Regions from separate parts of the Methylobacterium marchantiae genome, predicted to be linked through region 1. Evidence: predicted binding sites of a transcription regulator. Region 1 holds the regulator's gene; the other holds the start of a gene.

Region 1 (5,883 bases):
ACTGCGTCGAATGCTCCTTCCGTCGAGGAGAAGCCTCTGGAGAAGGCGCTCGGCCACCAGATCAGGCTGCTGCGCCGGGAGCGGGATCTCTCGGTGGCCGATCTCGGGAATGCCGCCGGCATCTCCCTGGGGATGGTGTCGAAGATCGAGAACGGCGCGATCTCGCCCTCGCTCTCCTCCATCAACGCCATCGCAACGGCGCTGAATGTGCCGATCACGGCCCTGTTCTCGGCTTTCGAAGAGCGGCGGGACTGCTCCCACGTCAAGCGGGGCCAGGGCGTCGTCATCGAGCGCCGGGGCACCAAGGTCGGCCATATCTACGAGTTGCTCGGGGCCGGGATCGGCGGCGAGGTCGCCCTCGAACCCTACCTGATCACCCTCGAGACCGAGGCGGAGGCCTATACCAGCTTTCGTCACGTCGGCACCGAGTTCATCTACATGCTCACCGGCGAGATGATGTATCACCATGCGGGAGAAGACTATCATCTCCTGCCGGGCGACTCGTTGCTGTTCGATTCCAACGGCTTGCACGGTCCGGCCAGGCTGTTGCAGACGCCGATGACCTACCTCTCGATCATCGTCTACCCACGCGGCTGACGGACTGCTTCGGCGATTCGGTCGAGATCGTCTTAAATGGCGGATATGGCCCGGTTCGAGCGAGTGTTTTCGCACCTATGCCGCGTCCGCGAATCCGGCAGCCGTCTCGACGGCTGCCCGCCCGCGAGCGGAACATCGCGCCCAAGGAACAAACTCTACCATCGGGTTAACGGAACCCTTGCAGAACACTTGCGGAACGTCTACCGTGTTCGTGTTTTGTTTCGTCAGGCATTCGCCGCAGCTTGGCTTCAGTGGAAGAGTGATCTGTATGTTGACGCGTAAACAGCTGGATCTTCTCCAATTCATCCAGCAACGGATGCAGGAGAGCGGCGTGCCTCCGTCGTTCGACGAGATGAAGGACGCCCTCGACCTGAAGTCGAAATCGGGCATCCATCGCCTGATCACGGCGCTCGAGGAGCGTGGTTTCCTGCGGCGCCTTCCGAACCGTGCCAGGGCGATCGAGGTGATCCGGATGCCGGAAAGCCTCGCCGGCGCTCCCGCGCCTCGTCCCGTTTCCGCTCCCGCAGGCGAGGTTCGCCGCTTCACGCCGAGCGTCGTCGAAGGCGGGCGATCGAAGGCAATGCCGTCGGTCCGTCAACCCACCGCCCAGGCTCAGGACGAGAGCGGACGGGCCATCACCATCCCGGTCATGGGTCGCATCGCGGCCGGTACGCCGATCTCGGCGATCCAGAACCAGAGCCATTCGGTGACGCTGTCACCCGACTTCCTAGCCGGCGGCGAGCATTACGCGCTCGAAGTGCGCGGCGATTCGATGATCGAGGCGGGCATCCTCGACGGCGATCTGGTGGTCATCAAGAAGCAGGACACCGCCAATACGGGCGACATCATCGTCGCCCTCATCGACGACGAGGAGGCGACGCTGAAGCGCCTGCGCCGGCGCGGGTCGTCCATCGCCCTCGAAGCCGCGAATCCCGCCTACGAGACCAGGGTACTCGGCCCCGATCGGGTCCAGATCCAGGGACGCCTCGTCAGCCTGGTGCGCCGCTACTGATCCTGGTCCGGAGAGACGTCCGCTGACGGCTCGCCGTCCTCGGCTTCGGCATCCGGCGTCTTCGATGGTGCCGTCTGTGTCGAAGGCTTCGGCGCCGGTTCGGGCCATGCTCGGCGCCATGGCGGTCGAGATCCGGGCTCTCTCGCCGATGTCGCGACCGGACCGTCCGGCGTGAAGCGTATCGCCGTCGCCCCTCGGGCGGCGAGATAGGCCCGATCGATGACGAGGCTGGCCCGGCATCCCGGCGGCGCATCCCGGCGGGCAATGACGATCGTCGCTCGCGCGCAATCCTCGGCGAAGGCCCGCTTGTCCTTGACGAGGGCGATGGCTCGACCCGGCTCCGTCTCGATCGTGCAGCCGATCGGGTCGCAGCGGCTTCGATCCGACGCCGATACCGCGCCGGCTTTCCGCGAATCGCCGTCCGCCTTGAGCCATTGTTCGAGGACGAAATCCGGCGGCTTGCCGAGGATGGCCAGTCGCCCGTCCCGATCGCGCAGTGCGGCGCCCGTTCCCTCGCGGTCCACATAGAGATCGTAGCGCTGCGGCGTCGCCGCCAGCACCATGCCGATTCCGGCGGGGGCGAGCCCGATCCAGCGCAGATGCGAGACCGGCACGGTCAGCAGCAGGAGGGCGATGGCGAGCAGGCCGAGCGCCGTGCTGCCATAGGCCGGGACGACGAGGGTGGCGTGGCCGAACCCGCTGATCCATCCGGAGATCGTGAGCATTCCGCGCACCGCGAGCCCCATCGCCCACCAGACCGGCTGATCGAGGGCGAAAGGATAGGCGAGGATCCCGAGGACCGCCGCCGGCATCACCGCGAGGGAGACGAGCGGCAGCGTGAGGGCGTTGCCGACGATGCCGAAGGGCTGGACGGTCTGGAAATGGTAGGTGGCGAAGGGGGCTGTCGCGATCTGCGCCACCAGGGTCGTCGCCAGGGTGCCGACGACCGCGACGATCACGAAGCGGAAAGCGCGGGCGAGAAGACCGTGGCCCTCCCGCTGAGGCATCCAGCGGTTGAGCGCGGTGGCGCAGGCGATGAGGCCGGCGACGGCCCCGAAGGACATCTGGAAGCTCGGGCCGAGCAGGCCTTCCGGCTCGCGTGCGAGCGCGATCAGGGCGGCCAGCGCGAGATTGCGCATGCTCAGGGCCGGTCGATCCACGAGGATCGCGCCGAGCATCACCAGGGTCATGATCAGCGAGCGCTCTGCGGCGATGTCCCAGCCCGAGAAGACGCAATAGGCGGTGACGCCCACCATGGCGAAACCGGCGGCGATCTTCTTGATCGGCCAGGTCAGGGCGAGGCCCGGCACCAGGGCGAGGAGCGCGCGCACGAGCCAGAACACCACGCCTGCGGCGAGCACCATGTGCAGCCCCGAGATCGAGACCACGTGGTAGATCCCGGCCGCCCGCAGGATGTCGTTGGTCTCGGCGTTGATGAGGCCGCGCTTGCCGGTGACCAGGGCGGCCGCCACGGCGCCGGCCTGCCCGCCATTGGCATCGGTGATGCGCCGCGTCAGGGCGTTGCGCGCATCGTCCACCGCGGCCGCCACCGAGACGGTCCAGGGCATCGGTCTGGGCGGGGGTTTGACCTCGATCTTGCCGACGAGGGAGCCGACGGCGCCGATCCCGCGAAAGTAGGCGTCGCGGGCGAAATCGTATCCGCCGGGGCGTGCCGCCTCGGGTGGCGGCAGGAGCCGGGCGGTCGCCGAGATGAAATCGCCAGGCTTCAGCGCGAGGGCCCGCTTATAGGAGACGCGGACCCGGGTCGGACGCCGCTCCGGTGCGAGGGTACCGAAGCTCTCGACGCGGACGATCAGGCGCGCACCGACCTCGCGCTCGTCCAGGGCTTCCACGAGGCCGGTGAGCGGTGCGATCGTCGTGCGGGCGAGGACGGGCGCCGCCACGCGGTCCAGGCGCAGGATCGCGGCGGAAAAGCCGAGGAAGGATGCGGCGAGGCCGAGAACGACGGCGAGGGCGACGGGCCTCGCGCCGAGGAACGGGACGCCGGCGGAGAGCAGGGTCGCGACGAGGAGGGGCGCGACGAGGGACGGTTGGCCATCCGTCGCCGTGAAGCAGACGAGGATGCCGGCACCGAAGGCCACGGCCAGCCACGGGAACAGCCGCCTCTGCTCGACTTCGCGGACGAGGCCCCGACGCCACCACTCCTTCGCGGCATCGCCGAGCACGGAGAGCGAGCGCCGGCGGCTCCACGCGGCGGCGTTCGCACCCATCGCCCGTGCGCTGCCCTGCGCCATGCCCGGTTGCGCCCCTCCGCGGGTTCACGCTCGATCGCGGTCATGCTCGAAGCGTGAGGAATGCCGTGCGAGCGAGGGTCCGCCGCCGAGCATCGGTGCGACGGTTTTCTTAACGCCACCGCAAACGCATGCTACATGCGCGGCTCCGGGCCGGTCGATCCGCCCTCCCACCTTCACGCACAAGTTTAGCCGCCCGATGTCGTCACCCGTCGTTACGCGTTTTGCCCCCTCCCCCACGGGCTACCTGCATATCGGGGGAGCCCGAACGGCGCTCTTCAACTGGCTCTACGCCCGCCATTTCGGCGGCCGCATGCTGCTGCGCATCGAGGACACCGATCGGGAGCGCTCCACGCAAGGGGCCATAGACGCGATCCTCGACGGCCTGCGCTGGCTCGGCCTCGATTGGGACGGGGACGTGGTCTATCAGTTCGCCCGCGCGGCGCGGCACCGGGAGGTCGCCGAGAGCCTGCTGGCCTCGGGCAACGCCTATCATTGCTACGCCACGCCGGACGAACTCACCGCCATGCGCGAGGCCGCCCGCGCCGAGGGCCGCCCTATGCGCTACGACGGCCGCTGGCGCGATCGTGATCCCTCCGAGGCACCGGCCGGCGTGAAGCCGGTGATCCGTCTGCGCGCGCCCGCCGAGGGCGAGACCGTGGTGGAGGATCAGGTCCAGGGCCGCGTCACCTGGGCCAACAAGGATCTGGACGATCTCGTCCTGCTGCGTTCGGACGGCAACCCGACCTACATGCTCGCCGTCGTCGTCGACGACCACGACATGGGTGTCACCCATGTGATCCGCGGCGACGACCATCTCACCAACGCCGCCCGCCAGGGCCAGATCTACGACGCGCTGGGCTGGTCCGCGCCGATCATGGCGCATATCCCGCTGATCCATGGGGCGGATGGCGCCAAGCTGTCGAAGCGTCACGGGGCGCTGGGCGTCGATGCCTATCGCGACCTCGGATACCTGCCCTCCGCCCTGCGCAACTACCTCGTCCGTCTCGGCTGGAGCCATGGCGACCAGGAGGTCTTCTCGACCGATGAGATGATCGCGGCCTTCGATCTCGGTTCGATCGGCCGCTCGGCCGCCCGTTTCGATTTCGCCAAGCTCGAAAACCTCAACGGCGTCTACATCCGCGGCGCCGACGATGCCGCTCTGGTCGATGCGATCGAGACGATCCTGCCGGTGCTCGCCCCCGAGCGCGGCTTGCCCGGCACTTTGTCGCCGGATCTGCGCGCGAAACTCGGGGCTGCGATGCCCGGCCTGAAGGAGCGCGCCAAGACCCTCGTCGAACTCCTCGATAGCGCCTACTACCTCACCGCATCGCGCCCCCTCGCCCTCGACGACAAGGCGAAGGCTCTTCTCGGCGACGAGGCCCGCCGGCGTCTCGCCGCGATCCTGCCCGTCCTCGCCGACCTGCCGGAATGGAATGCGGCCTCCACGGAAGGCGCGGTTCGCGGCTTCGCCGAGAAGAACGCGCTCAAGCTCGGCCTGATCGCCCAGCCCCTGCGCGCCGCCCTGACCGGGCGGGCGACCTCTCCGCCGGTCTTCGACGTGATGGCCGTGCTCGGGCGCGAGGAATGCCTCGGCCGCCTCGGCGACCAAGCCTCGGCCGAGTGACAGATCGGCCCGGTTTTCGCTTGAGCGGCCGGGTGGCGAGGGGGATCGGTTGAAGGCGGTCGGCCGATCCGCTAACCCGATAGGCGTGTGAGCACCTGCAGCATAACTCTGCCGGTGCGCTCCGGGGTCGGGTGGCGGATGTCGCCACGCGGGCCGGCGCTACCCTCCGCCAAGGTCTGCCTTCTGCCAAGAAAGGGTCCACGTCTCCATGAGCGCCTCCAGCACGATCTCCGTGGGCGACAACCAAGTCGATCTGCCGATCAAGACCGGCACGATCGGACCTGACGTCATCGACATCGGCAAGCTCCACGCCAAGACCGGCATGTTCACCTTCGATCCGGGCTTCACCTCCACCGCCTCCTGCGAATCGAAGATCACCTATATCGACGGCGATG
Region 2 (5,883 bases), on a different contig from region 1:
TGCCCTGAGCCCGAGCTTCGTCGAGACGGGAACGCACGACCTCGTGTTCCTGCGGCTGCTGGCCCGCTCGCTTCGCGCTCTGAGCCCGGCCCATGCCGATCTCGCCGCCGGGGCACTCAAGCGCTATTCGGGCGACCTCGCCACCCTCGGCAAGGGCGAGGTCTGGGTCGCCGCCGGCTGACGCGACCGGCTTCCTCGCCGTCGGATCGATCCCGGCGGTGAGGGAGAGGCGTCGCCGCTCGGGCGAGCCCCTTCGCAGCGATCAGCGCAGCCTGAAATCCATGGTTCCGCCGGAAGAACGGCGCCCGGCTTCACCATTCTGTCGGCGGTCGCCCGGTATGGAGCCCGTCGTCATCGGGTCGCCGGCTGCGGCCGCCATCTGCGCATCCCGCTTCGCCGTCATCGCTCCGGGCAGGTTCTGTGCGAGGTAGAAGCTCGTCCCGACTCCGATCGCCGTCAGGATCAGGGACACCTTGATCGCCCAGGGCAGCAAGGTCGGCGCGGCGACACGGTCCTCGTCGAGGCTCTCTTCGCGGTTCTTTTCGGCATATCCCGGTTCGGCGGGAACGAACGACCTGATCATGACGAGCTCGACCCTCGACGGAGCGTCCGCAGGGTGCCGTGTCGGCCCGATGCCGTCTCCGCCCGTCCGAGCGCAGGATCGCCGATCAGGGTTAATCCCGGCTTAGCGGCATGAGGAGAAGTGCTGCCGAATGGCCGCTCGCCGTGCTTCCTTTCCCGCATCGGGCTCGCCCAGCTTTCATGGCAGGGCAACTCTCGCAATGTGTCGCGTGATAAAAATCCGGATCAACTCGACGATCTGCAGAATTGTTCCGCTTAACAAATGGTTGTCTCAAGTGGAGGGCCGATATCCCAGCGACAGAATGGCACCGTCACGCAATTGTGTCTGAAAAGGGTCTGAGGTGCGCCAGAGCACGTCACTGGTCTCTCGATCCTCATCTGCGCCTAACCTTTACCCTTCATTGACGGCTAGCCTCGTATTCGGAGGTTGTTGTTGCAGGAATGCGACAGACCCCAAGCCCGACCCGGACTACAAGCGCCCTTGGCTCAATGCCCATCAGGACCAGAGACACAATGAAAAGACTGCTTCTCGCCACGACCGTTCTCGCCGGCATGACCGCCGTCGCTTCGGCCGCCGACCTTCCCCGTCGCGCTGCCCCGCCGGTCTTCGTTCCGGTGCCGGTCTTCACGTGGACGGGCGCTTACTTCGGTATCAACGCCGGTTACGCCTTCAACACCGGCAGCGAGGGTACCCGCTCCTTCGTCGTTCCCGGCGCCTTCACGAATTCCGGCGTCGCCCAGACCGCCACGTTCAGCAAGAACGACCAGAACGGCTTCACCGGCGGCGCGCAGATCGGCTACAACTACCAGTTCACCCCGGGTTCGGGCGTCGTGGTCGGTGTCGAAGCCGATGCGCAGTACCTCGATTTCGGCGCCAAGCGTCGTGACTCGGGCATCCTCGCCGCTCCGGGCCTCGTCATCAACGATCCGCGCGGCCTCTCCAGCCTCGACTACTTCGGCACCGTCCGCGGCCGTCTCGGCTACGCCTTCGACCGCACCCTCGTGTACGGCACCGGTGGTTTCGCCTATGGCGCCGGCAGCGCCGAGCGTGATTTCGGCGGCTTCCGCGGCAACGACGACTTCCGCACCGGCTACGCCGTCGGCGGTGGTATCGAATACGCTCTCCCGACCGACTCGTTCTTCAACTTCTTCAAGTCGTCGGCTGTGACGCTGAAGGTCGAAGGCCTGTACGTGAACCTGGATCGCGGCAACCGCAGCACGGGCGCTCTGGTCGTCAACACGGCGACCGGCGACGTCGTTCGCTCGGTCAGCACCGGTCGCCGCGACGACGAGTTCGCCGTCGTCCGCGCCGGCCTGAACTACAAGTTCGGCACCTACTAGGATCGTCCATTGATCGCCGCGCGGTCCCTTGAGGATCGCGCGGCATCGGGATCGTCCAAAACGAAAAGCCCGGCCGCGAGGCCGGGCTTTTCGCGTCTGTGACCGCCTTTCGCGGATCGCCGTGCCACGCACGCTGCGGGATTTTCCGCGCCGGCCGGATCGGGTTCCGACGGTGATCCACTTTTGCGAGGACGGAGCCGGTTCCGGACAGGGCAGCTCCCTTTCGCACGCCCTCAGATGTCGAGAACCGCTTCGTCGGCGAAGGCCGCGCGCTCGGAGATGAAAGCGAAGCGGGCCTCGGGCTTGTTGCCCATCAGGCGCTCCACGGCGTCACCGGTGGAATCCCGTGCCTCGTCGAGGATCGCCACGCGCAGGAGCGTGCGCTTCTTGGGGTCCATCGTGGTCTCCTTCAGCTGCGCCGGCATCATCTCGCCAAGCCCCTTGAACCGGCTGATCTCGACCTTGGCGCCCTTGAAGACCGACTTGATGATCCGCTCCTTGTCGGCATCGTCGCGGGCATAGGCCGTCTTCGCGCCGTGCTGGAGGCGGTAGAGCGGCGGAATCGCCAGGTAGAGATGGCCCTTGTCGATGAGCTTGGGCATCTGCCGGTAGAAGAAGGTGATCAGCAGCGAGGCGATATGGGCGCCGTCCACGTCCGCGTCGGTCATGATGATGACCTTCTCGTAGCGGAGGTCCTCGCCCTTGTAGCCGTTGCCCGTGCCGCAGCCGAGCGCCTGGGTCAGGTCTGAGATGAGCTGGTTGGCGCCCATCTTGTCCCGGCTGGCCGAGGCCACGTTGAGGATCTTGCCGCGCAACGGCAGGATCGCCTGACTGGCGCGGTCGCGCGCCTGTTTGGCCGAGCCGCCAGCGGAATCGCCCTCGACGATGAAGATTTCCGAGCCCGCCGTGCCGGCCTTGGAGCAGTCTGCGAGCTTGCCCGGCAGCCGCAGCTTGCGGGTCGCGGATTTGCGCGCGACTTCCTTCTCCTGGCGTCGGCGCAGGCGTTCCTCGGCCCGGTCGATCACCCAGTCGAGGAGCTTGTTGGCCTGGGCCGGGGAGGCGGCGAGCCAATGGTCGAAGGCGTCGCGGATCGCCGTCTCGACGATGCGCGAGGCTTCCACCGTGGCGAGCTTGTCCTTGGTCTGGCCCTGGAATTCCGGCTCGCGGATGAAGACCGAGAGCATCGAGGCGCAGGTCGCCATCACGTCGTCGGTGGTGACGGAGGTCATGCGCTTGGCCTGGCCGACGCGCTCGGCATGCTCGCGCAGGGCCCGCAGCAGGGCGACGCGCAGGCCGCTCTCGTGGGTGCCGCCCTCGGCGGTGGGAATGGTGTTGCAGTAGGAGTGCGAGACCCCGTCCTCCACCACCATCCAGGCGACGGCCCATTCGAGGGAGCCGTGGCCGCCGGGCTTCGTCACCTTGCCCGAGAAGACCGCGTCGGTGACGAGCTCCTTGCCGTCGAGATCGCGGGCGAGATAGTCGCGCAGGCCGCCGGGGAAACGGTGCACGGTCTCGGCCGGCACGTCCTCCAGCCCCTCCAGCAGCGACGGCGCGCAGCGCCAGCGGATCTCGACGCCGCCGAACAGGTAGGCTTTGGAGCGCGCCATCTTGAACAGACGGCGCGGGTCGAATTTCAGCGCCCCGAAGATCTCGGCATCGGGATGGAAGCGCACCCGCGTGCCGCGCCGGTTCTGCACCCGGCCGACCTCCACCAGGGGTCCCTGCGCATGGCCGCGCGAGAAGATCTGGCGATAGAGGACCTGGCTGCGGGCGACCTCGACTTCGAGGTGGTCCGAGAGGGCGTTGACCACCGAGATGCCGACGCCGTGCAGGCCGCCGGAGGTCTCGTAGACCTTCGAGTCGAACTTCCCGCCCGCATGCAGGGTGGTCATGATGACTTCGAGGGCGGATTTGCCCGGGAATTTCGGGTGCGGGTCAACCGGGATGCCGCGGCCATTGTCGGTGATGACGAGGTGGCCCGTCGCCTCGAGCTCCACCTCGATGTAGCTGGCATGGCCGGCCACGGCCTCGTCCATGGAATTGTCGACCACCTCGGCGAAGAGGTGGTGCAGGGCGCGCTCGTCGGTGCCGCCGATATACATGCCCGGCCGGCGCCGGACCGGCTCGAGGCCTTCCAGCACCTCGATCGACGACGCGTCGTAGCCGGCTTCGGCCGTATCGATCGGAGCCTTGTCGACCGAAGCCTTGTCGAGGGGAGCGCGCGCGGCGGAGGAGGCCTTCGCGCCGCGCACGGGCGCCTGACCGCCCGCGAACAGGTCGCTCGGCCGGCCGCCGGCGGGGGCCGGAACGGCCTGGCGTGAGGTCTCGCGCTGAGTCATGGGCCAACCATACAGGAACGAAACGGAAACGTGAAGCGACGGCGCCGTTGCCGGCGGGCGCTCTCCCCGTGTTCCTGCACAGCTTGCGCCGATTCCGTTAACGCTGTGTCGTCGGGGTACCGGAGGTGCCGCCGCCAAGACCATGGTCCGCTCACCTTGGGGCCAGCGAAGGACGCCGCGAACCATGCCTCCACTCGCTCGGCATGAGCCGCTGGCGCGGCCCTCCCTGCGCTGGCTCCTGGATCGCCTTCCGCTTCGCTGCAGGCGTCCGGGAAAGGGGAGACGTGGCAGGCTTGAGCCTGTTCATCGGCGCCGGCTCGTCCCGATTGTCATTCACCGCCCCTTCCCCGGCCGCTCGTAGCGGCAGCGGAGGGTGATCCGGGGACCAGGGGCAAGAGCCGCGAAGCGTCCGGATAAGCGTGGCCGACCTCAGCTTCCGACCCGGCCGCCCCCGCGTTTGGTGATCGCGACGATGGCCGGGCGAGGCGGCATCCCGTCCTTGAAATCCGGCCAGCGGGTGGAGGGCGCCTCGAACGTGGCGGGCACGGCCTTGGGATCCTCCTCGTCGGCCTCGCCGGGATGCTGAACGGCGACGAAGAAGGTGGTGTCGTCGGGGGTGAAGTAGGGGCCGCACATCTCGGCGCCGTTCGGCACCCTGAAGAAGTGCTTGCCCGTGCCCCGCCCCTGCCCGTCCGTCTCCATCGCCCAGATGCCGTCGTTGCGCCCGGTCTTCGACGGCGAATTCCCGTCGGTGGCGACCCAGAGCCGGCCCTGCCCGTCCACCGAGCAATTGTCCGGCATGCCGAACCAGCCGTCCTTCGTCGTCGCCGAGGAGAAGGTGGCGCCCACGGAGGCGATGGCGGGATCGCCGCATTTGACGAGGATTTCCCAGGCGAAGCCCGGGGCCGCGTGGTCGCCCCCGTCCGGGGTGAGTTCGACGATGTGGCCGAAGCGGTTATCGGGCCGCGGATTGGCGGCGTTCACGTCCTCGGCCTTGCGCTTCACGTTGTTGGTGAGCATCACGTAGACCTTGTCGGTCTTCGGGTTGGCCTCGACATCCTCGGGACGGTCCATCTTGGTGGCGCCGAGGAGGTCGCCGGCGCGCCTTGCCTCGACCAGCACGTCAGCCTGGGACGCGAACCCGTGTTCGGGGGTCAGCTTTCCCTGGCCGAAGACCAGCGGCATCCAGGCGCCGCGCCCGTCCGCATCGAAACGGGCGACGTGGAGCGTCCCGGAATCGAGGATGTCGCGGTTGGCGGCCCGGTCGGAGAGGTTCACGGCCGCCTCCGTCACGAATTTGTAGACGTAGTCGAAACGCTCGTCGTCGCCCTGGTAGACGACGTAGGCCCCGCCTTTCGAGACGATGCCGGCCGCACCCTCGTGCTTGAACCGGCCCATGGCGGTGCGCTTCGTCGGGACGGAGGCCGGATCGAACGGGTCGATCTCCACCACCCAGCCGAAGCGGTTGGGCTCGTTCGGCTCCTTGGAGAGGTCGAACCGCTCGTGGAAGCGGCCCCAGGCATAGGCGTTGCCGGGCAGGCCGAGGCGCTTGTGGTTGGCCGCCTCGGCCGACCCCTCGGCCAGAGCGCCGGAGAAGTAGTAGTTGATGTTCTCCTCGCAG

Evidence for each region. Region 1 encodes LexA, which represses DNA repair genes until DNA is damaged. Its sites were predicted from a motif close to TGTTCNNNNTGTGTTCNG; they were not measured.
Region 2: a site for LexA is predicted at 4,276-4,293, ahead of parE (DNA topoisomerase IV subunit B). Genes of this name have one in related genera too.

Annotation. Positions count from the first base shown of each region.
Region 1 covers NZ_JBHTND010000018.1:9,207-15,089, forward strand. The annotation lists gene ACFQ4G_RS13895 (helix-turn-helix domain-containing protein) at 1-597, shown strand, start outside; gene lexA (transcriptional repressor LexA) at 866-1,609, shown strand; gene ACFQ4G_RS13905 (ComEC/Rec2 family competence protein) at 1,603-3,864, opposite strand; gene gltX (glutamate--tRNA ligase) at 4,061-5,488, shown strand; gene gltA (citrate synthase) at 5,697-5,883, shown strand, end outside.
Region 2 covers NZ_JBHTND010000011.1:42,047-47,929, reverse strand. The annotation lists gene ACFQ4G_RS09965 (formylmethanofuran dehydrogenase subunit C) at 1-181, shown strand, start outside; gene ACFQ4G_RS09960 (hypothetical protein) at 263-583, opposite strand; gene ACFQ4G_RS09955 (outer membrane protein) at 1,096-1,923, shown strand; gene parE (DNA topoisomerase IV subunit B) at 2,157-4,262, opposite strand; gene ACFQ4G_RS09945 (PhoX family protein) at 4,692-5,883, opposite strand, start outside.